DNA from 4 places in the Clostridium sp. LXY-7 genome. Region 2 is predicted to be linked to each of the others. Evidence: predicted binding sites of a transcription regulator. Region 2 holds the regulator's gene; each other region holds the start of a gene.
What was found. The regulator Rex, encoded in region 2, represses fermentation and respiration genes when NADH is low (regulators of the CRP and FNR family bind a similar motif). The targets are predictions, from matches to a motif close to ATTGTTAANNNNTTAACAAT.
Positions count from the first base shown of each region.

Region 1: a site for Rex is predicted at 3,677-3,696, ahead of eutJ (ethanolamine utilization protein EutJ). Genes of this name have one in related genera too.
Region 3: a site for Rex is predicted at 3,621-3,640, ahead of ACI48Q_RS02945 (DUF5692 family protein). Genes of this name have one in related genera too.
Region 4: a site for Rex is predicted at 1,946-1,965, ahead of prdC (proline reductase-associated electron transfer protein PrdC). Genes of this name have one in related genera too.

Region 1 covers NZ_JBLLJL010000004.1:583,253-589,370, reverse strand. Annotated here, with positions in the region: gene ACI48Q_RS16035 (M42 family metallopeptidase) at 1-188, opposite strand, end outside; gene ACI48Q_RS16030 (Fur family transcriptional regulator) at 579-1,016, shown strand; gene ACI48Q_RS16025 (helix-turn-helix domain-containing protein) at 1,307-2,065, shown strand; gene eutJ (ethanolamine utilization protein EutJ) at 2,721-3,542, opposite strand; gene ACI48Q_RS16015 (ArsR/SmtB family transcription factor) at 3,736-4,032, shown strand; gene ACI48Q_RS16010 (CoA-disulfide reductase) at 4,227-6,118, shown strand, end outside.
Region 2 covers NZ_JBLLJL010000004.1:281,669-287,786, reverse strand. Annotated here, with positions in the region: gene ACI48Q_RS14560 (electron transfer flavoprotein subunit alpha/FixB family protein) at 106-1,116, opposite strand; gene ACI48Q_RS14555 (electron transfer flavoprotein subunit beta) at 1,142-1,927, opposite strand; gene ACI48Q_RS14550 (acyl-CoA dehydrogenase) at 1,941-3,080, opposite strand; gene ACI48Q_RS14545 (short-chain-enoyl-CoA hydratase) at 3,107-3,886, opposite strand; gene ACI48Q_RS14540 (redox-sensing transcriptional repressor Rex) at 4,106-4,744, opposite strand; gene abc-f (ribosomal protection-like ABC-F family protein) at 5,065-6,118, shown strand, end outside.
Region 3 covers NZ_JBLLJL010000001.1:616,822-622,939, reverse strand. Annotated here, with positions in the region: gene ACI48Q_RS02955 (FAD-dependent oxidoreductase) at 1-1,712, opposite strand, end outside; partial or broken gene hypB (hydrogenase nickel incorporation protein HypB) at 1,745-2,413, opposite strand; gene ACI48Q_RS02945 (DUF5692 family protein) at 2,564-3,577, opposite strand; gene ACI48Q_RS02940 (TetR/AcrR family transcriptional regulator) at 3,704-4,279, opposite strand; gene ACI48Q_RS02935 (phosphoribosyl-ATP pyrophosphohydrolase) at 4,952-5,260, opposite strand; gene ACI48Q_RS02930 (hypothetical protein) at 5,462-6,052, opposite strand; gene ACI48Q_RS02925 (hypothetical protein) at 6,039-6,118, opposite strand, start outside.
Region 4 covers NZ_JBLLJL010000001.1:511,836-517,953, forward strand. Annotated here, with positions in the region: gene prdR (sigma-54 dependent transcriptional regulator PrdR) at 1-1,680, shown strand, start outside; gene prdC (proline reductase-associated electron transfer protein PrdC) at 2,154-3,470, shown strand; gene prdA (D-proline reductase (dithiol) proprotein PrdA) at 3,473-5,563, shown strand; gene ACI48Q_RS02505 (CBO2463/CBO2479 domain-containing protein) at 5,621-5,887, shown strand; gene prdB (D-proline reductase (dithiol) protein PrdB) at 5,880-6,118, shown strand, end outside.

The DNA of each region.
Region 1 (6,118 bases), 300 kb from region 2:
TCATTACTTTCTCCAGGTACAGTTATTATTCCACAACCCTTTATAGTTCTTTCAAAATCATAGCCAAACTTTTCTGCCCATGAAGCAATCATGTCCATTATTCCAAAACAAAAACCACTAGGACTGTCAAACTGTAATAATTCCTTCGCAGTATCTAATACATACTCTTTGTTAACCTTTAGTTCCATGCTACTCTTACCTCCAACTTATGATAAATTACTATACTCTGTTATTATAAATCCTTTACATACATTTTACTTATTTTTTCATTTCAAATACCTTATTCAGAACTATTATAATAATCAGTATATTCTCCATGTAAATTATACCATATTCAATGTATAGTTTCCAATTGCTGTTGATTAATTATTTATAAAATTCTATAAACAGTTCAATTCACAACCTGCTTGTAATTACTATATGAAATTATAAATTGAAACTATAAAATATTGGAAAACTCATGGTCTTCGTATATAATAATTATATAACATGAAACATTATAATTTGAATTTTATTTCCTATATATAAGAATATGAAACTTTAGGTTGATTTTAATATAAGTTGAAAGGATGTCTATTATGAATAAAAATATAGATTACAAGGTATTTTTTCATAACCTGGATATAAAATGCACTAAACAAAGACAGCTCATATTAGATGTGCTATTGGATTTGCCATTTCCTACTTCTGCTGAAGATATATTTTATAAGGTTCAGCTTATAGATAATACATTGAACTTATCTACAATATATAGAACTCTGGAACTCTTTGTTGCAAAAAATGTAGCTCTCAAATCTAATCTGTCAGAAGGTAAGAAAGCCCTATATGAAATAAACCATATGGAACATAAGCATTACCTAATATGCGTACAATGCAAGAAAATTATCTCAATAGAATATTGTCCACTCAATGCTTTTGAAAGAACTGTAGAAGTTGATACTGGATTCCATGTTTTAGGTCACAAACTTGAAATTTTTGGGTACTGCCCTGAATGTAAATCTAAGGTTATATTATAAAAACAAAGCTAAGCTCAAAGGAAGTATCTCTATTTAGTTTAGCTTTTCTTATGTCCTATTAGAAATAACACTATATTTCCCCCCATAATTGGGATATATATTTATTATTGTATCCTCCTCTCCAAATAAAGCTACCTTTTTATTTTTTAAACCCTTTATTTGTTTTAATTGATTGATTATAAAGTTTATGGTTTAATAATATATGATAATGATTATCAATTTCTTAATTCTATTTGTACTTTTAAATTAGATTTATATAAATTTTGGAGAGTGATTAATTAGTGACTTTAATGTTTGAAGAAAAATTGAATTCTATTCTTGAAACAATATATTACAGTAGTAAAATGCCAATATTATGCTTGAGCCGTAACGGCGAACTTCTAGGCTCTATGGGACTAGATGAAGATGTGATGAAAATATTTACAGATTATGATGTGAGTAAAAAAATTAGAAGCACCAATAACATTAATGCTTCTAATGATATTTTTACCCTTGAATTTGATAACAATATAAAATTTTCCTATATATTTCTATCTGACAGTAAATTCATAAATAACTATTTTGTTCTAGGTCCTTATAGAAGTAATAAGACTCTTCTATTAATAAAAGATAATCTTAACCTATCAACTATTACCTACAGACCTGAAAGCTGCATTAAATATATAGTAGAATTGATAAAACTTACCTTAGATGATCATAGTAATCCTGTTGATAATAATAACGCTCCTATGCACTCTATTGTAAAAAAGGCTATTAAATACATTCATAAAAACTATAATGGAGCCATATCAATAGATTATTTATCAAATAAGCTTAATATAAATAAATGTTACTTTTGCACTATTTTCAAGCAAGAAACCGGACTAACCTTCTCAAACTTTTTAAATATGTTTAGGATTGAGAAAAGTAAAGAACTTCTACTTCATAGCGATAAACCTATTCTAGATATAGCTCTAGATGTGGGATTTAATAATCAAAACTATTATACCATGGTATTTAAAAAGCTTGTTAATAAAACACCTCTAGAATTTAGGCGTAGTTGTAAATAGCTTATAGTTATTTACAACTACTTTCTCTTTTATTCGATGGCTACCATCCGTAACACACCTATCCTATTTAGATTACTTGTTTTAGACTTTGTAGCTTTTTTCTTATATTAAAAATCTCCATAATTGTCGAAAAGTTTTTTAAAAACTAGTTGCTACTTTTAGATTAAAAATCGTTTTTAACTATAGGGGGATTTTTATATTTTTTATTGAGTATAAATAATAGTAATTTATAGAAAATGCCGAAGCGGCCGTTGCTTATCTCGGTGGTAGTTCACTTACTATATAACACACTAAAAAGTAAGGTGAACCTTTTAATAATAATTGATAAATAATTAATACTAACTGTAACTTACTCAAATTTAAACAGCACTTATGAAGTAATAAGTGCTGTCATATCTATAAATATAATATTACTTTTCCCTACCTAACTATGTATTTCTTAGGGTATGTTAAAATTCATCATTTTAATATTAGCTAGAACGTACAATTATAATATAAACAATAATTAAATTAACGAAATTAAATTTAAAGATAAAAAAATTTAAACTTTTCATGAGGAATTGATTAGAGTGATTTGTACTTATTTTCTTGTGTAAAATAAAAAATGATGCTATGCCTCAGAATGATTTTAGAAATCATTTTTGAGACAACTTCTTTATATATCACAATTCATAGCTATTCCAATAGGAGTTACAAACATCGGATTTGACGGTTTATGAGTTTCTATTCCTGTTTCTTTTTCTATTACCTGCTCCAATCCTGTGTAACAGCAAGTTCCTCCTACTAAATATATATCATTGACTTCATAACCTTTTATGTGATACTTAATTATAGATGCTACCTTCTGAATAGCCGGTCTAATAAGCAAAAAATTTTCTTCATGTCTTTTGAAATCTCTCTTTATAATTTCTGCCTCATCAAAGGATATTTTATGAGCTCCTGATAATATTAGTGAAAAATGAGTTCCTCCAGTAGGTTCATCTGCCACATATACAACCTTTCCATCTTGAAATATAGCTATTCCTGTTGATCCTCCACCAATATCTACAATAGCTCCATTCTTAATCTCTAATAGTGAATTAGCTGCTGTCGGCTCGTCTAACATATTTGTAACTTCAAATCCAGCACTCTCTACCACATTCTTTATGGCTTTTGCATCATTTGTGGCTGTTCCTGGGGGAAAAGCTGTAGCAGCATATACAAGTTCACATCCTAATTTATCTTCAATTTGTGCCTTTAGCTCCTTAACTATTCTTATAGCTCCTATATAATCTACTACTAAGCCATCTCTAACCACCGAAGCATATTTATATGCTCCACACAATGGATTATAATTTTCATCCAGCACAGTTATTACTATAAAAGCAGTTCCTAAATCCACTCCTGTAAGATACTTCGTTTTTTTGTTAACTATGGGGTTTTCAATACTCTCTTCAAAAGTTTTAACTATAGAATTACATTTCTCAAATGTAGACAAATTTTTTCCTCCTAACAAAAGCAATATATAGTTAATATAATTATTCTCTACTAGAGATTTTTTATCCTAAGATATATTAACATTTTATATTGAATTAATGAAAATAATACTGAATACTAAATTTTCAGAAATATATTGACAAATAATAAACAATATCGTATTATTTAAATATAATAATATGGAGGGATAAATAATGGACGCAGCACAAACTTTTTTAACCAATCCAAAGATTTTCGAAGAAAAAGCAAATATTTTAAAGGCCCTAGCTCATCCAGTAAGACTTTGCATTGTAAAAGGATTAATTCAAAGTGGTGGCAGTAATGTTACTAATATGCAGCAATGCTTGAATATGCCTCAATCTACTATATCCCAACATATATCAAAATTAAAATCTTGTGGAATTATAGATTGGGAGAGAAATGGGCTTGAAATAACTTACAGAGTTAGTGATGATATCATTGAAGATTTAATTAAAATTTTATTTAGATAAGATTTATAAATTATAATGCTTAATAAATAATTATTAAAATAATGTCAATATTGGTTATAACAATATTGTAGTTTCATCTTAAAAGGAGTCAATAATATTAAAGGCTTCTTTTTAAATAAATATTAAATCGTAAAATTTGAATATTATAATGTTTAAATTTAATTATATGAATTGTTTTGAAAGGAGTATTTTTTATGGGTAAAAAAATTGTTATTGTTGGTGGAGTTGCTGGAGGAGCTTCTGCATCTGCTCGTCTTAGAAGATTAGATGAAACTTGTGAAATAGTTATGTTTGAGAAGGGTGAGTTTATTTCCTTTGCAAACTGTGGACTTCCTTACTATATAGGAGAAACCATCATTGAAAGAAATAAACTTTTAGTTCAAACTGTTGAAGGCATGTCTAATAGATTTAATATGGACATAAGAAATTTCAGTGAAGTTATAAAAATAAATAGAAAAGATAAAACTGTTGTTGTTAAAAATACTAATACTAACGATACCTATGAAGAGAGTTATGATATATTAGTTCTGTCTCCTGGTGCCAATCCAATTGCTCCACCTATTCCTGGAATTAAAGAAGCTAATAATATATTCACTCTCAGAAATATTCCAGATACTGATAAAATTAAAGGCTTTGTTGATGACAATAAACCAAAGAATGCAGTTATTGTTGGTGGTGGATTCATTGGTCTAGAAATGGCAGAAAATCTTCATGATAGAGGAGTTTGTGTCACACTAGTGGAAATGGCAAATCAAGTCATGGCTCCCCTTGATTATGAAATGGCTGCCATAGTTCATGAACATTTAATTGATAAGGGTGTAAATTTAATCCTTGAAGATGGAGTTAAGTCCTTTAAAAATAATGGAAGTAAAGTTCTTTTAAATAGCGGAATGGAAATTTCCACTGATATGATTATTTTATCAATTGGAGTACAGCCAGAAAGTAAAATTGCATCGGAAGCAGGACTTGAAGTAAATGAAAGAAAAGCCATAATTGTTGACCAGTACATGAAAACTTCTGATGACAATATTTATGCTCTAGGAGATGCTGTACAAGTAACTGACTATATAAATGGAAAGCCTACTATGATTCCATTAGCATGGCCTGCTAATAGACAAGGAAGAATTGTAGCTGATAATATATTCGGTAAACAGACTAAATATCTTGGAACTCTAGGTTCTTCAATAGCAAAGGTCTTTGATTTAACTGTAGCCACCACTGGTAACAATGAAAAAACTTTAATGAAGCTTGGAATGAATTATAAGGCTGTTCATGTACATCCTGGCTCCCATGCCAGCTATTATCCTGGTGCTTTTCCAATTTCTTTAAAACTATTATTCGACCCTGTAGATGGTAGAATCTTAGGAGCTCAAGGTATAGGATTAGATGGTGTAGACAAACGTATCGATGTTATTGCTACTGCTATTAAGGGAAAACTTACCGTATTTGATTTACCTGATTTAGAGATTTGTTATGCTCCACCATATTCTTCTGCTAAAGATCCAGTTAATATGGCCGGTTATGTAGCTTCTAATATTCTAGAAGATATGGTAGATACTATACAGTGGTATGAAATAGATGATTTAATTAAAGATGGTGAATTTATACTTGATGTGAGAGAACCACTTGAATTTTCCACTGGAGCTTTAGAAAATTCAGTAAATATACCATTAGGTACTATAAGAAAAAATCTAGATGACCTTCCAACAGATAAAACTATATATATCTACTGCCAGGTTGGACTCCGTGGATATATAGCCTGTAGGATTCTTACTCAACTTGGATATAAATGTATAAATCTTGATGGTGGATATAAGACTTATTCCCTTGCTAAGGTAAAACCTACCTTTAAAAATGATTCTTATTCCTTCGAAAAACCAATAACTGAATCTGAAAGTAAAATAGATACAAGTGCTTTTAAAAAAGCTAGTGTAACCTTAGATGCTTGTGGACTACAGTGCCCTGGTCCAATTCGAAAAGTGTTTGAAGCGATAAATAAATTAAAGGATGGAGACATCCTTGAAGTTAGAGCTACTGACCCTGGTTTTAATAAGGACATTCAAAGTTGGTGTGATAAAACAGGTAA
Region 2 (6,118 bases):
TCTATCACAAAACCCTTAATATAAGAAGGTTACCCGAAAGAAATTAAGTTATAATGCAGAAAAAACTACGAATAATCGTAGTTTTTCTGTACTATATAAAGCTAATTAAGCTTGTTTAACTTTTCTAATTTCCTCAGCTAATGCTGGAAGTATTTTAGAATAGTCTCCAACTAATGCTACATCAGCAGCCTTCATTATTGGAGCATCTGCATCTTTATTTATAGCTATGATAAAATTAGACTCTTGCATTCCAGCTAAGTGTTGGATTGCTCCAGAAATACCACATGCTATATATACTGTAGGTCTTACAGTTTTTCCTGTTTGTCCTACTTGTACTGCCTTCTCTACCCAACCGTTATCTACAGCTGCTCTTGATCCTGCTACTGTTCCTCCGATTGCATCTGCTACATCTTTAAGTAGTTCAAAATTTTCTTTGCTTCCTATTCCTCTTCCACCTGATACGATGAAATCAGCTTCAGTTATATCTACCATTTCTTTTGTAGATTTAACTACTTCTATAACTTCTGTTCTGATGTCTTCTTTTGATAATTTAACATCAAATTTCTCAACTTTAGCAGTTCTTCCTGCATTCTTTTCAAGCTTTTCAAAAACTCCTGGTCTTACTGTAGCCATTTGTGGTCTATGATCTCCACAAACGATTGTAGCCATTAAGTTTCCTCCAAATGCTGGTCTTGTCATTAATAAGTTGTTGTTTTCTGCATCTACTGCTAATGATGTACAATCAGCTGTTAATCCAGTTTCTAGTCTTCCTGCTACTCTTGGTCCTAAATCTCTTCCAATGTAGCTTGCTCCTATAAATACTACTTCTGGTTTCTGTGCATTAATAACATCAGTTATAACTTTTGCATATCCATCAGTTGTATAATGACTTAATAATTCGTGATCGCATACTAATACTCTATCTGCACCAAATGCAACTAATTCTTTAGTCATTTCTTCTATGTTTGTATGTCCAAGAAGTAACGCAGTAAGCTCTACTCCTATTGTATCTGCTATTTCTCTACCTTTTCCTAGTAGTTCTAATGCAACCTTTTGTAATTCTCCATCTCTTTGCTCTGCAAAGACCCAAACACCTTTGTAATCTGCTATATTCATGGTTATTCCCTCCTAATTTTAAATCCTAGATGAAGTGTTTTTCTTTTAATTTAGCTACAGCAACTTTTGCTGCTTCTTTTGGTTCTAAAGTTAAGATTTCTCCTTGACCTTTAGCTTCTTTAGTCATTGATTTCTTAACCTTTGTTGGTGAACCTTTTAATCCTAATTTAGCTACATCAACATTGATGTCAGCAACACTCCATACTTTGATTTCTTTTTCTTTAGCCATTGAGAATATGTTTTTAACGTTCATGTATCTTGGAACGTTTAAAGTTTCGATAGCTGTTAAAAGAACTGGAGTTTTAACTTTTAAGTTCTCATATCCATCTTCCCATGCTCTTCTTACTTTTAATTCACCTTCTGCTAATTTAGAAACTTCTTCAACATAAGTGATTTGTGGAATATTTAAGTGCTCAGCAATTTCTGGTCCAACTTGTGCTGTATCTCCATCAATAGCTTGTCTTCCTGCAAATATTACATCATAATCTAAGTTTTTAATAGCAGCTGCTAATGCGTGAGATGTAGCTAATGTATCAGCTCCTGCAAAAGCTCTATCTGTAACTAGGATAGCTTCGTCAGCTCCCATAGCTAAACCTTCCTCTAGTGCTACTTTAGCTTGTGGAGGTCCCATTGTTATAAGAGTAACATGAGCACCGTATTTATCTTTCATTGCTAATGCTTCTTCTAAAGCATTTTTGTCATCTGGATTTATTATTGAAGGAACACCATCTCTTATAAGAGTTCCTGTTTTTGGATCTATTTTAACTTCATTTGTATCTGGTACTTGTTTTACACAAACAACTATTTTCATCTTCAACTACCTCCTATTTTAAAACGTTAGCTGCGATAACCATTCTTTGAACTTCAGAAGTTCCTTCATAGATTTCAGTTATCTTAGCGTCTCTCATCATTCTTTCTACTGGATATTCTTTTGTATATCCGTATCCACCAAATATTTGAACTGCTTTTGTAGTTACTTCCATAGCTACTTCTGAAGCAAATAATTTAGCTCTTGCAGCGTCTAATGAATATGGAAGACCTTTGTCTTTTCTGTCTGCTGCTTTATAAACTAAGTTTCTAGCTGCTTCAACTTTAACATCCATATCAGCTACCATCCATTGTAATCCTTGGAATGCTGATAATGGTTTTCCGAATTGTTTTCTTTCTTTCATGTAAGCAACAGCTTCATCTAGAGCTCCTTGAGCAAGTCCTAGAGCTTGAGCTGCTATTCCAATTCTTCCTCCATCTAGAGTTTGCATAGCTATTGAAAATCCTTTTCCTTCTTTTCCAAGCATGTTCTCTTTTGGTACTATACAATTTTCAAATACTAATTCAGTTGTTGAAGATGCTCTTATTCCTAATTTTTCTTCAACTTTTCCTATTGAGAATCCTGGGAAGTCTTTCTCAACTATGAAAGCTGTTATTCCTCTTGTTCCTTTTGATTTATCAGTCATAGCAAATACTACAAATGTATCAGCTACTCCTCCATTTGTTATGAATATTTTTGAACCATTTAATACATAATGGTCTCCTTCTAAAACAGCTGTTGTTTGTTGTCCAGAAGCATCTGTTCCAGCATTTGGCTCAGTTAATCCAAAAGCACCTAATTTCTCACCTTTAGCAAGTGGAGTTAAATATTTTTCTTTTTGCTCTTGTGTTCCAAACATATATATTGGAGCTGCACATAATGATGTATGAGCAGAAACTATAACACCTGTAGTTCCACAAACCTTAGAAAGTTCTTCTACTGTCATAGCATAAGATACGTTGTTTCCACCTGCTCCACCAAACTCTGTTGGGAATGGTATTCCCATCATGTTATATCTAGCCATTTTTTTAACATTTTCCACTGGGAATTCTTCTGTTTCATCTATTTCAGCTGCTATAGGTTTTACTTCATTTATAGCAAATTCTCTTACAAGTTGTCTTACAAATTCTTGTTCTTTACTTAACGAAAAGTTCATTTTCCATACCTCCAATTATTAACGGATTATCTATTATTAAAATGCTTGTCTCTTTTTTCTAAGAAAGCAGTCATACCTTCTTTTTGGTCTTCCGTAGAGAAACAAAGTCCGAAAACTTCTGCCTCATACATAACACCACTATCTATGTCCATCTGCATACCTTTATTAATAGCTGATTTACACATCCTTACAGCAATAGGTGCATTTTTAGCTATTTTAGTAGCCATGTCCATAGCTTCTTGCAAAAGATTTTCTGGTTCCACAACCTTATTTACTAGTCCAATTCTTAATGCTTCTTCTGCATTTATCATTTCACAAGTATATATTAGTTGTTTTGCCATTCCTTCTCCTACTAATCTTGCTAATCTTTGAGTTCCTCCAAAGCCTGGTGTTATACCTAATCCAGCTTCCGGTTGGGCAAATTTAGCTTTAGATGATGCTATTCTTATGTCACATGCCATAGAAAGCTCGCATCCTCCTCCAAGAGCAAAACCATTTACTGCTGCTATTACAGGCTTTTCCAACATTTCTAATTTTCTAAAAACTTTATTTCCAAGTGTTCCAAATTCTCTTCCTTGAAGTGAATTTAACTTTTGCATTTCTGAAATATCAGCTCCAGCAACAAAAGCTTTTCCTTCACCTGTTAATAAAACTACATATACATCTTCATCTTTTGAAACTTCATCAATTACACTATTAAGTTCTTTCAGTGTATCTGAATTTAAAGCATTTAAAGCTTTTGGTCTGTTTATTTTGATAACTGCTATGTTGTCATTTTTTTCAAGAATAATGTTGTTATAACTCATTTTTAATTCCCCCATGAACGTACTTAGTATCGTTTATTATTTTGTTAATTTAATAACAAAATAATAGTGATTGAATCCAAGGACCTCAATCACTATTATACTGCTATTATATATACTTTTCAACTTGATTTGAGAAATTCCTATATATTTTTTAAATTTTCATAAGATTAAACCATTATTTTTAAATTTTATTAATTTTATTTTTAAAAATATATCATTTTATTCCATTTCTCGTTCGTTTAATAAATAACTTAGTGTCATCAAGCTTTCACTTAAATGTACATTTTCAACAATGATATCTTCTGGAACCTTCAAATCTATTGGAGCAAAGTTCCATATAGCTTTAACTTCATTTTTTATTACTATATCACACACACTTTGTGCTCTATTTTTAGGAACACATATTATTGCAATATGTACTTTATTTTCTCTTAAAAAACCTTCTAATTCATCTATATCCTGCACTTCTACATCTCGTATTTTCAGACCTATTAATTTTACATTAATATCAAAAATACCTTTTAAATTAAATGCCATTTTCGTAAACTTTGTATAATTAGCTATTGCCTGACCTATGTTACCAGCACCTATAATTACAGTATTATATTCTTTATTTAAACCTAATATTAAGGATATCTGATAGAGCAATTCCTTTACATTATACCCATATCCCTGTTGTCCAAAATCTCCAAAACAATTTAAATCTTGTCTTATCTGCGAAGCAGTAAATCCAATTTTCTCGCTTAATTCTTTTGAAGATATTCTATCTACATCATTTTTTTCTAACTCTCTTAAATATCTATAATACTTCGGAAGTCTTTTAATTACTGCCATTGATATATTCTTTTTTCTATCCACCATCTTCACTCCTTACTTAAGTTTTTAAAATTTTTTATATCTTATACTAAGTATACTTTTAGCCTAATATTTCAAATTAATTCTTCTATACTCATAACTTTTATTTATTTATTTCTTATTATTATATAATACATCAACTATATTATACTATAAAAATTTGTACGTATTCTATATTTTTTTATAAAATTCAACATAAACATTGATATTTTAAAAAAATTTCCATATAATTTCTATTTATATAACAGTATTGGTTAATATTTAACAAACAATTTAAAACTATAGATATTCATGTTAAAATATCTATAGGGACGGTGAATAATATGATAGTTTTAAGTTGCAAGAATATAACTAAATCTTATGGAATAGATGTGATATTAAAAGATGTAACCTTTAATGTTAATGATGGAGAAAAAATTGGATTAATTGGAGCAAATGGCGCTGGTAAATCAACGCTTTTTAAAATATTAACCTCTCAATTAGAATATGATTCTGGAGAGCTTTTTATTGATAAATCTAAAAACCTTGGTTATTTATCTCAAAGCTTATCATTAGAATCTAATAATACTATATATGATGAATTACTATCTATTTTTAAAACCTTAGTAGACATGGAATTAAAGCTTCATGATTTAGAACTAAAAATGAATGAACCTTATGATGCCTCTAAAGAAGATTATCATAATAAAATAATTAGAGATTATACAACCTTAACTGAACTTTATGATAATAGGGGTGGATATACTTACAAAGCAGAAATTAGTAGAGTATTAAGAGGTCTTGGCTTTACTGAAAATGATTTTGACAAATCAATAAATATACTTAGTGGCGGCCAAAAAACTAGAGTTGCTCTCTGTAAGTTACTTCTTACAAAACCAGATATACTGCTCCTAGATGAACCCACAAACCATTTAGATTTAGATGCTATAGAATGGCTTGAAGGATATTTAAAAGAGAATAAAGGTACTATCATAATAGTATCTCATGACAGATTCTTTTTAGATGCTGTCACTGATAAAACTTTAGAGTTAGTAGGTGGTAAAGTAGATATATATAATGGTAATTACACAGCCTTTGTAGACTTAAAAAAGAAAAATCAAGAGATATTGATGAAAGCTTATGATCTTCAACAAGTTGAGATTAAACGTCAAGAGGAAATAATAGCTAGATATAAATCATTTAATAGAGAAAAGAGTGTAAGAGCCGCTGAAAGTCGTCAAAAATCACTTGATAAGATAGATAGGATTGAAGCCCCTATAACAATTGAAAAAGCATCTAAAATTAAATTTGAAACTCAAATTAAAAGTGGTAATGATGTTTTACATATAGAAAATTTAAGTAAAAGTTTTGGTGAAAAACTACTATTTAGAGATGTCT
Region 3 (6,118 bases), on a different contig from region 2:
TTTACGTTGCGTACAAAATCAACACCTGGAATAACTCCTTCAGCGTCTTCCCCTTCAATATTAAGCTTTCTTCCACCCTGAGCACCTATTGCAATATAGAAGGCTTCATAGCCCTGACCTCTTAAATCTTTAAGGGCCACATCTTTACCAACTTCAACACCTGTTTTAAATTCAACACCTAATTCTTTTAATATATCTATTTCTGCATTAACTACTTCTTTTTCTAATCTGAAAGATGGGATACCTAATGTAAGCATACCTCCAAGAGCTTTCTGCTTTTCAAACACAGTTACTTTATATCCATCAATGGCTAAATAGTAAGCACAAGAAAGCCCAGCAGGTCCTCCTCCAATAATGGATATTTTCTTTCCATATTCATGTCTCTTTTTAGGCACATAGCGATGCTCTACGTTTAAATCCTGATCCGCAATGAATTTCTTAATTTCATCTATAGCTATTGGATCATCAAGGTCTCCTCTTGTACAAGCAGACTCACATTTCCTTGGACAGATACGTCCACATATTGCTGGGAATGGATTTTCCTTTTTAATTAATTCAAGAGCTTCTGCATATCTACCTTGAGCTGCAAGCTTAATATAACCTTGAACAGCTATATGTGCAGGGCATGCTGTTTTGCAAGGACTTGTACCAGTGTCAACAACATTCTTTCTGTTAATACGATAATCTACATTCCATCTTTCTGGACCCCACTCTGCATTACGTGGTGTTTCTTTTCTTACTATTTCTTCCACAACCGGTTTCCTTGAGCAAAGCTTTTGACCTAGCTGTAGCGCATTTACTGGACAATGTTTAACACATTCCCCACAGGCAACACACTTGTCCTTATCTACCTTTGACACATAGTTAGAACGAACCATATCAGTATTTATGAACATTTCCGCTCCTCTAAGAGCAAGACATGAACATCCACAGCAGTTGCAAATAGCATGGGTTTTTCCTGAACCATCTAAGTTTGGTATTTGATGCATCAATCCATTTTCTTCTGCTCTTTTTATGATTTCAAAAGCTTCTTCACGAGTAATCTGACGACCTCTTCCTGTACGGATATAGTATTCAGCAGCATGGCCCATTTGAATACACATATCTTCCTTTAAATGGCCACAACCCTCTCCCTTAACTGCTCTAGCTGTTCGGCAAGAACAGTCAGAAACTGTAAAAATATTATTTTCATTAAGATATTTTGACACTTCTTCATAAGAAGCTCTTCTTGTTTCCCCATCAATAGACGTTTCTATTGGTATAACACGCATAAGCCCAACACCTGGTGGAAAGCTTCCTGTTGATCTAGGTCCATTTTCTATACCATAGGCATCAAAGCACTCTGCAATTACAGGGTACTTAGCAACATTTTTCTTGTGATTAACCATCATTTCCATGATGCCCGGTACCCATGTTTCATACCAGAAGGTATCTACCCCTTTAATATTGTTAACAAAGCAAACTCCAATATCTGCTAGTTCCAATAAAAGTTCTGTTGTTCTTTCAACACTTTTACCACATAAAGGTGCCAACTCTGCTGAGGTCGCCTGCGTTCTAATTTTCATACAAAGTAGTATTTCTGCCATTTCCTCTGTAACCATAGGCTCCAGTATTCTATAACGTGCATCTTTTTCCGTGAACCATCCTTTAGACCCTGGCTTATTGTTGCTGACCTGATTTGCAAATTGAAGTACTTTTTGTTTTACTGCCATAATATTCTCCCCCATAATATAATTAATAGTTATTACTCATTCCACTTTTTTACTTCAATACGTAACCAATTCGCCCATTCCTCTATTCCTTCACCGGTTCTAGAAGAAATAGGAATAATTTTAATATTTGGATTTAATTTTTTTACTCTCTCTCTACATGCCTCTAAGTCAAAATCGAAATATTGTAAAACATCAATTTTATTTATTAGTAGAACATCACAAATAGAGAACATTAAAGGATATTTTAAGGGTTTATCGTCCCCTTCTGGCACACTTAAAATCATTGCACTTTTTCATGCACCAGTATCAAATTCTGCTGGACATACCAAATTCCCTACATTTTCTAATATGGCTAAATCAATACCTTCTGTCCCTAGTCCCTCTAGACCTTGCTTAGTCATCTCTGCATCAAGATGACACATTCCCCCTGTATGCAATTGAATTACTTTTGTTCCAGTCTCTGCAACAGTATGAGCATCTACATCCGAATCAATGTCAGCTTCTAAAACTCCAATAGTCATCTCATTCTTCAAAGCCTCAATAGTTCTTACAACAGTTGTAGTTTTACCTGACCCTGGTGAGGACATCAAATTTAGTAGAAAGGTTTTGTCTTTTTTCAATTCTTCTCTAAGTAAATCAGCTTGTCTATCATTGTCCTCAAAAATACTTTGCTTAATCTCTAAAATTTTATAAGTTTCCATATTAGTACCCCTCCATCTTTCAATAACTTTTATACTCTTACTATGTTAAATAAATTAATTATTGTAACAAAGTCGGGGCAATGACCTTAAGTTACTGCCTCGACCTTATGTCTATATGAGTTTCAATAATGAAACCTATATATCTAACTTTTATAAACCAATAGCTTTACCTTTAATCACTGCTTTTTCTGCAAGTGCTTTAATTTCCTTATACTCCTTTGCATCTGTATAAAGCTCACCAAGATAAGGATTTCTCTTTGTTTTTACAGCTTTATAAATCATATAAATAAGTACTGCTATATTTACAACCAATGCTGCAAAGCTAAAGGCAAATAGTGGTGCTGTATTATAAGATGATGCGACGGCAAAGGCACCCTTATCAATGAATGCTGGGACGGTCTGTGCAAACATACACCATATTGCTAAAGTTTGTGCACGATGTTGTAACCATGCACCTTTTCCCACAGTAAATGCACAAAGTGTTGGAGCTAATAGCAGTGCAAAACCGCAATACCAAGCATGACCTGGAAGACAGTTATAAGTGTACGCAAAATTCCATAAATCATAAGCTATTATCCAAAACCATAGCATATCAGGCCACAGCATATCTTTACTGCCATCTTTCTTAGTCTGTTTCTTTATGCAGATTCCAAGCCATCCAGTTATAGTTATGATGTTTAAAATACCTGCTATACCATTCATAAAATTCCAAGAACCACCCAGTACATACATAGATCCATCTGCTAAAATTCCTCCACCTTGATATTGAATACCAATTTGAAAATCACGGATTACTGCCTCTAAAATATTGATAGCAAGAATAAGTGGTGGAAAACATAATGCCCACTTTTTATCAGATAATCTACATTCCTTGCCTGTGAGTTTATTTTTCCATTTAACATGCCTTATGCACCAAAAACCTATACATCCAGCTGTAGCCGAATATACCTTTGCTAAATGGAACCAGTCTGTATAAGTTGTCCCCTTTAATACTGTAAACCATAATATTGAAAGTATTATAGGTAAAATAACAAAACAGAAAAGACCAACATATTTCCATCTACGGGCTACTTCATTAAAGCCAAAAAGTGCTACAAAAACAATTATCCAAACACCCCATACACTTAATGCTGATGCACCCTCGGCATAATTAAAAACAAACATATTATACCTCCTTATATATACAAAATTGGTGTCTTATATTTATATTGTATATTTTTTGTCAATCACTGTTCAATAGACAAAAAAACGAAAGTGTCTACCTCCAAACACTTTCGTTTCCTTTTAAAATTATTCTTTTATTTCTTCTTTGACAAAGGCAGCTACAGAACGCGGAATACTCCCTGTTATCATAAGCAAAAGTTTTTTAAGAATAAGCTCTGGATCTTCTTTCATTCCTTCACTTACCCAATCTATCATCAGTCCATTAAATACATGTATATAAAAATTAACAATGAAGTTTTTATCCGTATCCTTTAATTCTACTCCCATCTTTTCAACACACTCATCAACCACACCATCCAATAGTCTTCTAGAGAGATCTGCGACGTAAATCTTAGCTTCAGGCCAATAAGAAGATTTATATATATTTAGAACCATTTTAGAATTTTTATTCAGATAATTCATTGTAGCTAGAAATCCACCACCCCAGGTTTCAAAGGTTCTGTTTTGTGCAATTTCTATGAATAATTCCTCAAAAAATATGAATTTAAAAATATCTATTATATCAGTAAAATGATTATAAAAAGTCTGCCTATTTACATTGCAATGTTCACAAATTCCTTTTACTGTAAGCTTATCTATAGATTTCTTATTCAATAAATGTTTAAATGAAACAATTATTGCAGCTTTAGCATTCCGCTTCATAAACTTCTCCCTTACTAAAAGAATATTAATTTTTTAATATATAAGATTCAATTAAGTTTTTACATTATACAAATAAAGTATATTATGATTAGACTATAAAAAGTTAATGTTGAAGGAATTACGAAACTTCTCTTCCATAACTTACAATAAGAGTTTGAAACATAAAGTTGATTTTGAAACTCTAATCTTTGGTATAGATAAAATTTTAAAATAGAAGATGCAAATATGCTCCAGTTCGAGGCCTCCATGAGAATACAAATTCTATTTGCTCAATATATTATCCATTAGTGTATTGAGGCAAAATGTGTCCAAAATATTGACCTAGATCCAATATTCTACTCGTATGCCTTCTTAAGTAGAATCTCCTCTTTAAATCCTTCATGCTTCTATAATATTTAAATATCTGTTTCTATAATGAATATCTTATTTAAAACTCCACACCTTTTTAGCTTGTTCAAATAATACCTTCTGTCTTAACTCAATACTGTCCTTATCCCAAGTTCTGTAGGTACAAATATCATTTGTATTTTAGAGTTCTTATAAACTTCCTTTTTCTTTATAAATATCTTATTTTGTATTGATTTGTTATATTCATCTTTATGACTTTTCTAACTAGCCATCAAATATAATCTTAAATATACTTCGTTTTTATGGCTTTATGGTGGGGTTCTCCTAGTATGTCCTCTTTAGCACAACCCCTTCCCTAAATCCCCCACGCTCTTCTTTCTTCTCTTCTCTCTTCTTCATCAATTCCTCTTCACTATATCCAAGACTCTCAGCAAGTTCAAATAATACTTCCATTATATCTGCAAGCTCTTCTAGATTTTTATCCTCTAAATACTCATTAACCTCTTCTTGAAGCTTATCCTCTAATAATTCTTGTAGTTCTTCCTTTTGCACTATGTATATGTCACATTGTCTTCCATCAGCTTTTATTATTTCTGGTATTTTATCACGTACTAATTTATTGTAAATCTTCATCCTTCTTCCCCCTAAACTTCAATCTATATATCTCCATTAATTAAAATTCCCAATTTTCTATTTCAAATTATCATTTATTTTTATCCTCAGATATAAAAAAACTCCACGCTACAATTATAGCATGGAATTTTATATTTACATTATTTAACTAACAATTTAAGCCATAGTTTCTCAATATTCTATTAATTTTTATATCGGTATTTATTCCAACTCCGCTAATCTATCAAACTCACTAAATATCTTTTCCTCTAAATTCTCTGATGTAATATCAGTAAGATCAATTGCCTTAGATGTAACTTTCTTTAGTCCCCTATAGGTTTTAGAACTTTTTTCATTTTTAGGTGTTGATATTTTGTACTCACCTTCTGCTTTAAAATCCATATAATCTTCATTTCTCAAAGGATAATAAAATACCCAATGATTCGCTGGAGAACATCCTTCGCTCCACTCATTTATGTTGATGTATTCAAATTTAGAGATGTATAATAGTGGAATATTATCATTTCTTTTTTCTCCTAAACATATTTCTAAAACATATATTGCATCATTTCTCCACCCATTGCCACTTTCACATTCTTCACTATTTTTATTTTGAAATAGCAATATAAAATCATTTAAAAGCCATGCCTCCGTATCGTTGTCTGATTTCCTTCTTAAGAATTTTGGTGCTGAGTTAATATAATCGGTTCTCTCTACAGCAACTGTTTTACAATACTCCATAAGCTTCTCAACATTTTCGTAGGTTTTTAATATTACTTTTAAGGCATTTTTAATATTTTCACTGGAATTCATAATATAAATCTCCCCTCACCTCTGTGCTTATATCAAAGTTTAGCCCACTCTTTAATTTATGATGAA
Region 4 (6,118 bases), on a different contig from region 2:
GACTCATTAGAGTATGCTCTTTATAAAATGATACAATTTTATAAAGATGAGGTAATTATAGAGAATGAGGATGGAATTTTATTGGGAATACTTACGAGAAAGGACTTTGGAAAGCTAATGGTCAGTGAGTCTTTTTCTCTTAAAAAGAGTATTAAAGATTATATTAGCAGTAAAGTTATTACAATCAGTGCTGAGACTTCAGTGAGAGATGCTAGAAACTTAATGTTACAGCACAATATTGGTAGATTGCCTGTGATAGAAAATTCTAAAGTTATAGGTATTCTAACTAACAATAGTATAAGAGATAAATTTTATATAAGTATTGATCATATGTATGTTTTACAAAATAGCATTATTGATAATATGCAGGAGGCTGTATGTATATGTGATGCTAAAGGCATTGTAAACTATTGGAATAAAAGTTCAGAAAAGTTGTACAATATCAAAGCAGAAGACATCATTGGAAGATATATTGGAGAAGTTTTTCCCAATGCTATGATAACTAAAGTGTTAAATGATGGTAAATGCATACAGAATATAAAACATGAGCCCGTAAAAGGTAAATCGGTAATTCTAAGTGTGGTTCCCATATATAATTCAAATGGAGAGTTAATTACCACTGTATCTACGGATAGAGATATAACAGAGGTGGTAAATTTATCCAAACAACTTATTTATGAAAAGAAAAAAGTAGAGCTACTGAAAGATGCATATCAAAGAGAAATTGCTACTAATTATAATTTTTCTTCCATTATAGGAAAGAATAAAAAAATTATGGAGATAATAGCAATTTGTCAGAAAGTTGCTAGCACTACGGCTAGTATACTGATTACAGGAGAGAGCGGGACGGGAAAAGAGGTCTTTGCCAAAGCAATTCATGAAGCTAGTGGAAGACAAGGTCCTTTTGTAGCAGTAAATTGTAGTTCTATACCAGTACAGCTTTTGGAAAGTGAACTTTTTGGATATATAGAAGGAGCTTTTACTGGAGCTTCTAAGAAAGGAAAGATTGGAAAGTTTGAACTTGCTAATAATGGAACCCTATTTTTAGATGAAATTGGAGACATGCCCTTTGAGATGCAGGCGAAGCTTTTAAGAGTTTTACAGGATGGCATGGTATGTAGATTAGGTGGAGAAAAAGAAATAATAACTAATACTAGAATTATTGCAGCTACTAATAAAAATTTAAAGGAGCTTATAAAGCAAAGTTTATTTAGAGAAGATTTGTTTTATAGAATATCTGTAGTTCAATTAGAGCTTCCTCCATTAAGAGAAAGAAAAGAAGATATAAATGAGCTAATAAATTTATTTATTAATCAGATATCCAAGAAGGAGAATATAGAGATAAATTTAGTGGAAGAAAATATATATAATATACTTACTAATTATAAATGGGAAGGAAATATTAGAGAATTAAGAAATGTAATTCAAAAGATGGTTATTCTTTCGAATGATGGTGTAATATCTGAGAAATCAATTCCTCAGTACATGAAGGATTACGAAATAGAAAATACTGAAAATTCTGAAGAAAGCTATGACCTTCGAATTAATATAGAAAAATTAGAAAAGCGGATGATTATAGAAGCTATGAAGGTAGCAGGAGGAAATAAGCAAAAGGCAGCACAGATTTTAAATATTAAAAGGAGCACTTTATATTATAAATTGGCTCAATACAATCTATAGTATCAGTTTTTTGAAAAGCATGTCAAAAAACTGACACATTTTTATTTTATAAAATATACAAAATATTAACTGGGGCATGATTAATTTTATAAAGGTATATATCAAGTAATTCTTAGCTTCAGAGGAAGTTTGTACAAGAGAGATACTCGCTCTAACTGAGAGGGAGAAGAACTTATACCTATAGGTAACTTCTCAAGTAATGTATAAACACTCATGCACGTATTGTAAAATATGAAAGCAATAAGGTTAGTAGATATAGATAAAGAGTGTCAAAAATTTGACAAAAACTATATGGGAAATTTGGCAAGAATTATGTAAAAAATATTAATTTCTAAGAATATTATGAAATCAAATAGATAAATGGACATTTATCTATTAATACTAAAAGATTTCAATTTATAAAAAAATTGGCATAAAAATTGCTGAAAATATAATAGATATTAAAAACTAAAAATTAAAATGGAGGTGATTGTATGTCAAAGGCATATCGGTTCCCACTAAAGATGCATATAGGGGCACCAGCGATACCTATAGTGAAAGAAGGCCAAAATATAAAAAGAGGGGAATGTATTGCAGAGCCTAAAGGCTTGGGAGCAAAAATTCATTCCAGTGTTTTTGGTACTGTTAGTTCAATCACAGAAATTTACATAGAAATTTTAGCGGAGGATACTCAAACTGAAGATTATATAAAGATTAAAGAATGTAGAGACATTTGTGAAGCAGTATATGAAGCTGGAGTAGTTGGTAGTGGAGGAGCAGGATTTCCGACTTATGTTAAACTGCAAACTAAACTAGAGGATGGATATATAATAGCCAACTGTGTAGAATGTGAGCCTGCATTACATCACAACATAAAGCTATTAGAAGAAGTACCAGAGCTAGTAATAAGAGGTATAGAGTATGCAATGAAAGTAACAGGAGCAAAAAAAGCTTATGTGGCTATTAAAGAGAAAAATCAAAAAGCTATTAAGTCAATTGAAGCCTGTTTAAAAGATTTTACGGATATTGAAATTCATCCTCTTAAAGATATTTATCCTATGGGGGAAGAAAGAGCCATTATCCGCGATATATTTGGACAATGGTTAGAGCCTAATCAACTTCCTATAGAAGCAAAATCTGTAATTCTTAATGCTGAAACCCTATGTAATATTACAAAAGCTGTAGAAGAAAGAAAGCCAGTGATTGATAAGGATATTACGGTTATAGGAAATTTGGTTGGTGGAAATATGCCTCATGTGTGTATGCGTGTTCCTGTTGGTATGCCTATTAAAGAATTAATAGAGAGCTGTGGAGGCATTGATGGGAATTATGGAGAAATAGTTTTAGGAGGACCTTATACAGGAGTAGCAGTAAATTTAGAGGAGGAAGTAGTAACAAAGACTTCAGGTGGAGTAATAGTTACAATACCTCTTCCAGAGTATAGAGGAAATTTGGGACTATTGGTATGTGCCTGCGGTGCTGATGAAAATAGACTTAAGGATATAGGAAACAAGATGCATGCCAATATAGTTGGGGTAGCAGAGTGTAAAAACATCATAAGAAATAAGGGTGTGGCAAAATGTAAAACTCCAGGAGATTGTCCAGGACAGATAGCTGCTGTTTTAAAGCTTAAGAGCATGGGGGCAGAACGGATACTTATCTCTAATTGTTCTGACTGTTCTAATACAGTGATGAGTTGTGCTCCTAAACTTAATATTCCTGTATATCATCATACGGATCATATTTTTAGGACCATAGATTACAAGCTAACTAGAAGACTTAGTTTAGAAGAAGATGAAGGAGGAATTTAGTCATGTCAATGAATGATGAGTATGCATTGGAGATGAAAAATGAAGTAGCTGTAGTATGTTGTAGAACTGAAAAAGGAACAATTATATCTCCAGCTAATCTAGAAGACCCATTAATTTTTCCAGATATGCTAGAAACAGGACTTATGTTTATTCCAGATAATTGCTTGAAAATTAGAGAGGTATTAGGTAAAAGGTTAATTAAAACCATAGACTCATTAACTCCTATTACTCCAGATTTAATCGATGGATTATCTTCAACAAAGAGTGAGATTTCTATTTCACCACAAGCTAAGGCAGTACTAAAAGTCAATAAGAAATCAGAAGAGATAATAACTGATAAAGATTTAGAAAACCCAATGCACTTTGAAAAACTACAGGATTCTTTATTGATTAACCTTGATGAGGAAGTATTGACTGTGGAAAAGGTATTAGGACAAGTATTAAGAGAAGATACAAGTGCCTTAACTCCAATTACATCAAAACTATTAAAAAACTTTGAAAGCAAAGAAAAATCTTCTAATAGCGAATCTCAAATATTGAATACCACTAGTGGTGCTGTTTTAAAGATTAAAATTGCAGAAGGCAAAGGAATAGATATAGAAGTTCCATTAACAATTCATCAAATGGGATCCACTGAATTTCCAAAAGTAAAGGTAATAGAAAACTCCATTAAACCAGAGGAAAATTCAGACATGGTTGAAGCAAAAGAAATCCTTAAGATTGAGAATAAATTAGTTAGAACCTTATTAAAGAAGCATTTTGAAATTAATGAGGTCAGGTTTGGAGAGCAAACGAAGATTGAAGGAAAAACTTTATATATTAGAGAGAACATATGTGAAGATGCAGTAAAGATAACAGAACTGGTAACTGATATTAAAGTAGAAATTATTACTCCAGATAAATATAATACTTACTCTGAAACAATAATGGATGTGCAACCAATTGCAACCAAAGAAGGAGATTCTAAATTAGGAACTGGAATTACTAGAGTTATAGATGGAGTAATTGTTATGGTTACAGGTATCGATGAAGATGGAGTTCAGATTGGCGAATTTGGTTCTTCAGAAGGTATTCTTGAAGAGAACATAATGTGGGGAAGGCCAGGGGCTCCAGATAAAGGTGAAATATTTATTAAGACTCAAGTATCCATTGAGCGTGGAACTAATATGGAAAGACCAGGACCTCTTGCGGCTCATAAAGCTACTGATTATATAACTAATGAAATTAGAAATGCTCTTAAAATAGTGGATGAATCTTTAGTAGTAAGCAGTGAAAGATTAAACCAATACAGAAGAACTGGTAAGAAGAAGGTAGTTGTAGTAAAAGAAATAATGGGGCAAGGAGCTATGCATGACAACTTAATTCTTCCTGTAGAGCCTGTGGGAGTTTTAGGTGGAAAGCCAAATGTAGACCTTGGAAACCTACCTATAGTTCTTTCACCTCTTGAAGTTTTAGATGGTGGTGTCCATGCTTTAACCTGTATAGGTCCAGCATCAAAGGAGTGTTCAAGACACTACTGGAGAGAACCTTTAGTTATAGAAGCAATGAAAGATCCAGAAATTGACTTGTGTGGAGTTGTATTTATAGGTAGTCCTCAAATTAATAGTGAGAAGTTTTATGTTTCTGAAAGACTTGGTATGTTAGTTGAAACTATGGATGTAGATGGAGCAATAGTTACTACAGAAGGGTTCGGTAATAATCATATAGATTTTGCAAGTCATATAGAACAAATTGGTATGAGAGAAATACCTTGTGTAGGAATGAGTTTCTGCGCAGTTCAAGGAGCACTAGTAGTGGGTAATAAGTACATGAAGTATATGGTAGACAATAATAAATCAGAAGCTGGGATTGAAAATGAGGTATTGTCTTGTAACACCTTATGTGAGGAAGATGCTATAAGAGCACTAGGCATGCTTAAGACTGCTATGGCTGAAGAAGAAGTAAAAAGTGCTGAAAGAAAATGGAATGCTAATGTGAAAGAAAATAACCTAGAATTAATTGAAGCAGTAAGAGACTGTAAGATTATTAGGGTAGAAAATGAAAATTCCATACCTATGAGTGAAAAGAGACTAGAGAAATATTCAACTAAGTAGCTTATGCAATATAAACTCTCATAGCAAAGATAATGAATTTAAAATCATAAGGAGAAAATTCATATGAAGTATGGAGATAAGATAATAGAAATGCAAGGCATTATATGTGAACTGCATGATGGTTCAGTCTCAATAGATTTAAAGGGAAGATTAGGCTTTTTAAAAGTCCCAATGAGAATGCTTATAACAGATTATCCTTTGAAGCTAGGTCAAGAGGTTGGGTTTAAAATGAGTTTTCTTGAAGTATTAAGTGAAAATTCAAACGATAAGTATATAAGAAATATTAAAACTAGAGATAGAAAGGAAGGGAAAGAATATGACTAGTGGACTTACGGTTATAAAAGGATTACAATCAGAAATTTTTGTACCTATAACTCCACTTCCAGTATGGACTCCTGTTACTAAAGGACTTAAGGATATGAAAATTGCTTTTGCAACGGCTGCTGGAGTACATTTAAAGTCAGATAAGAGGTTTAATTTAGCAGGTGATTTTACCTTTAGGATAATACCAGGAAATATAAATACAGATGAATTAATGGTATCTCATGGAGGATA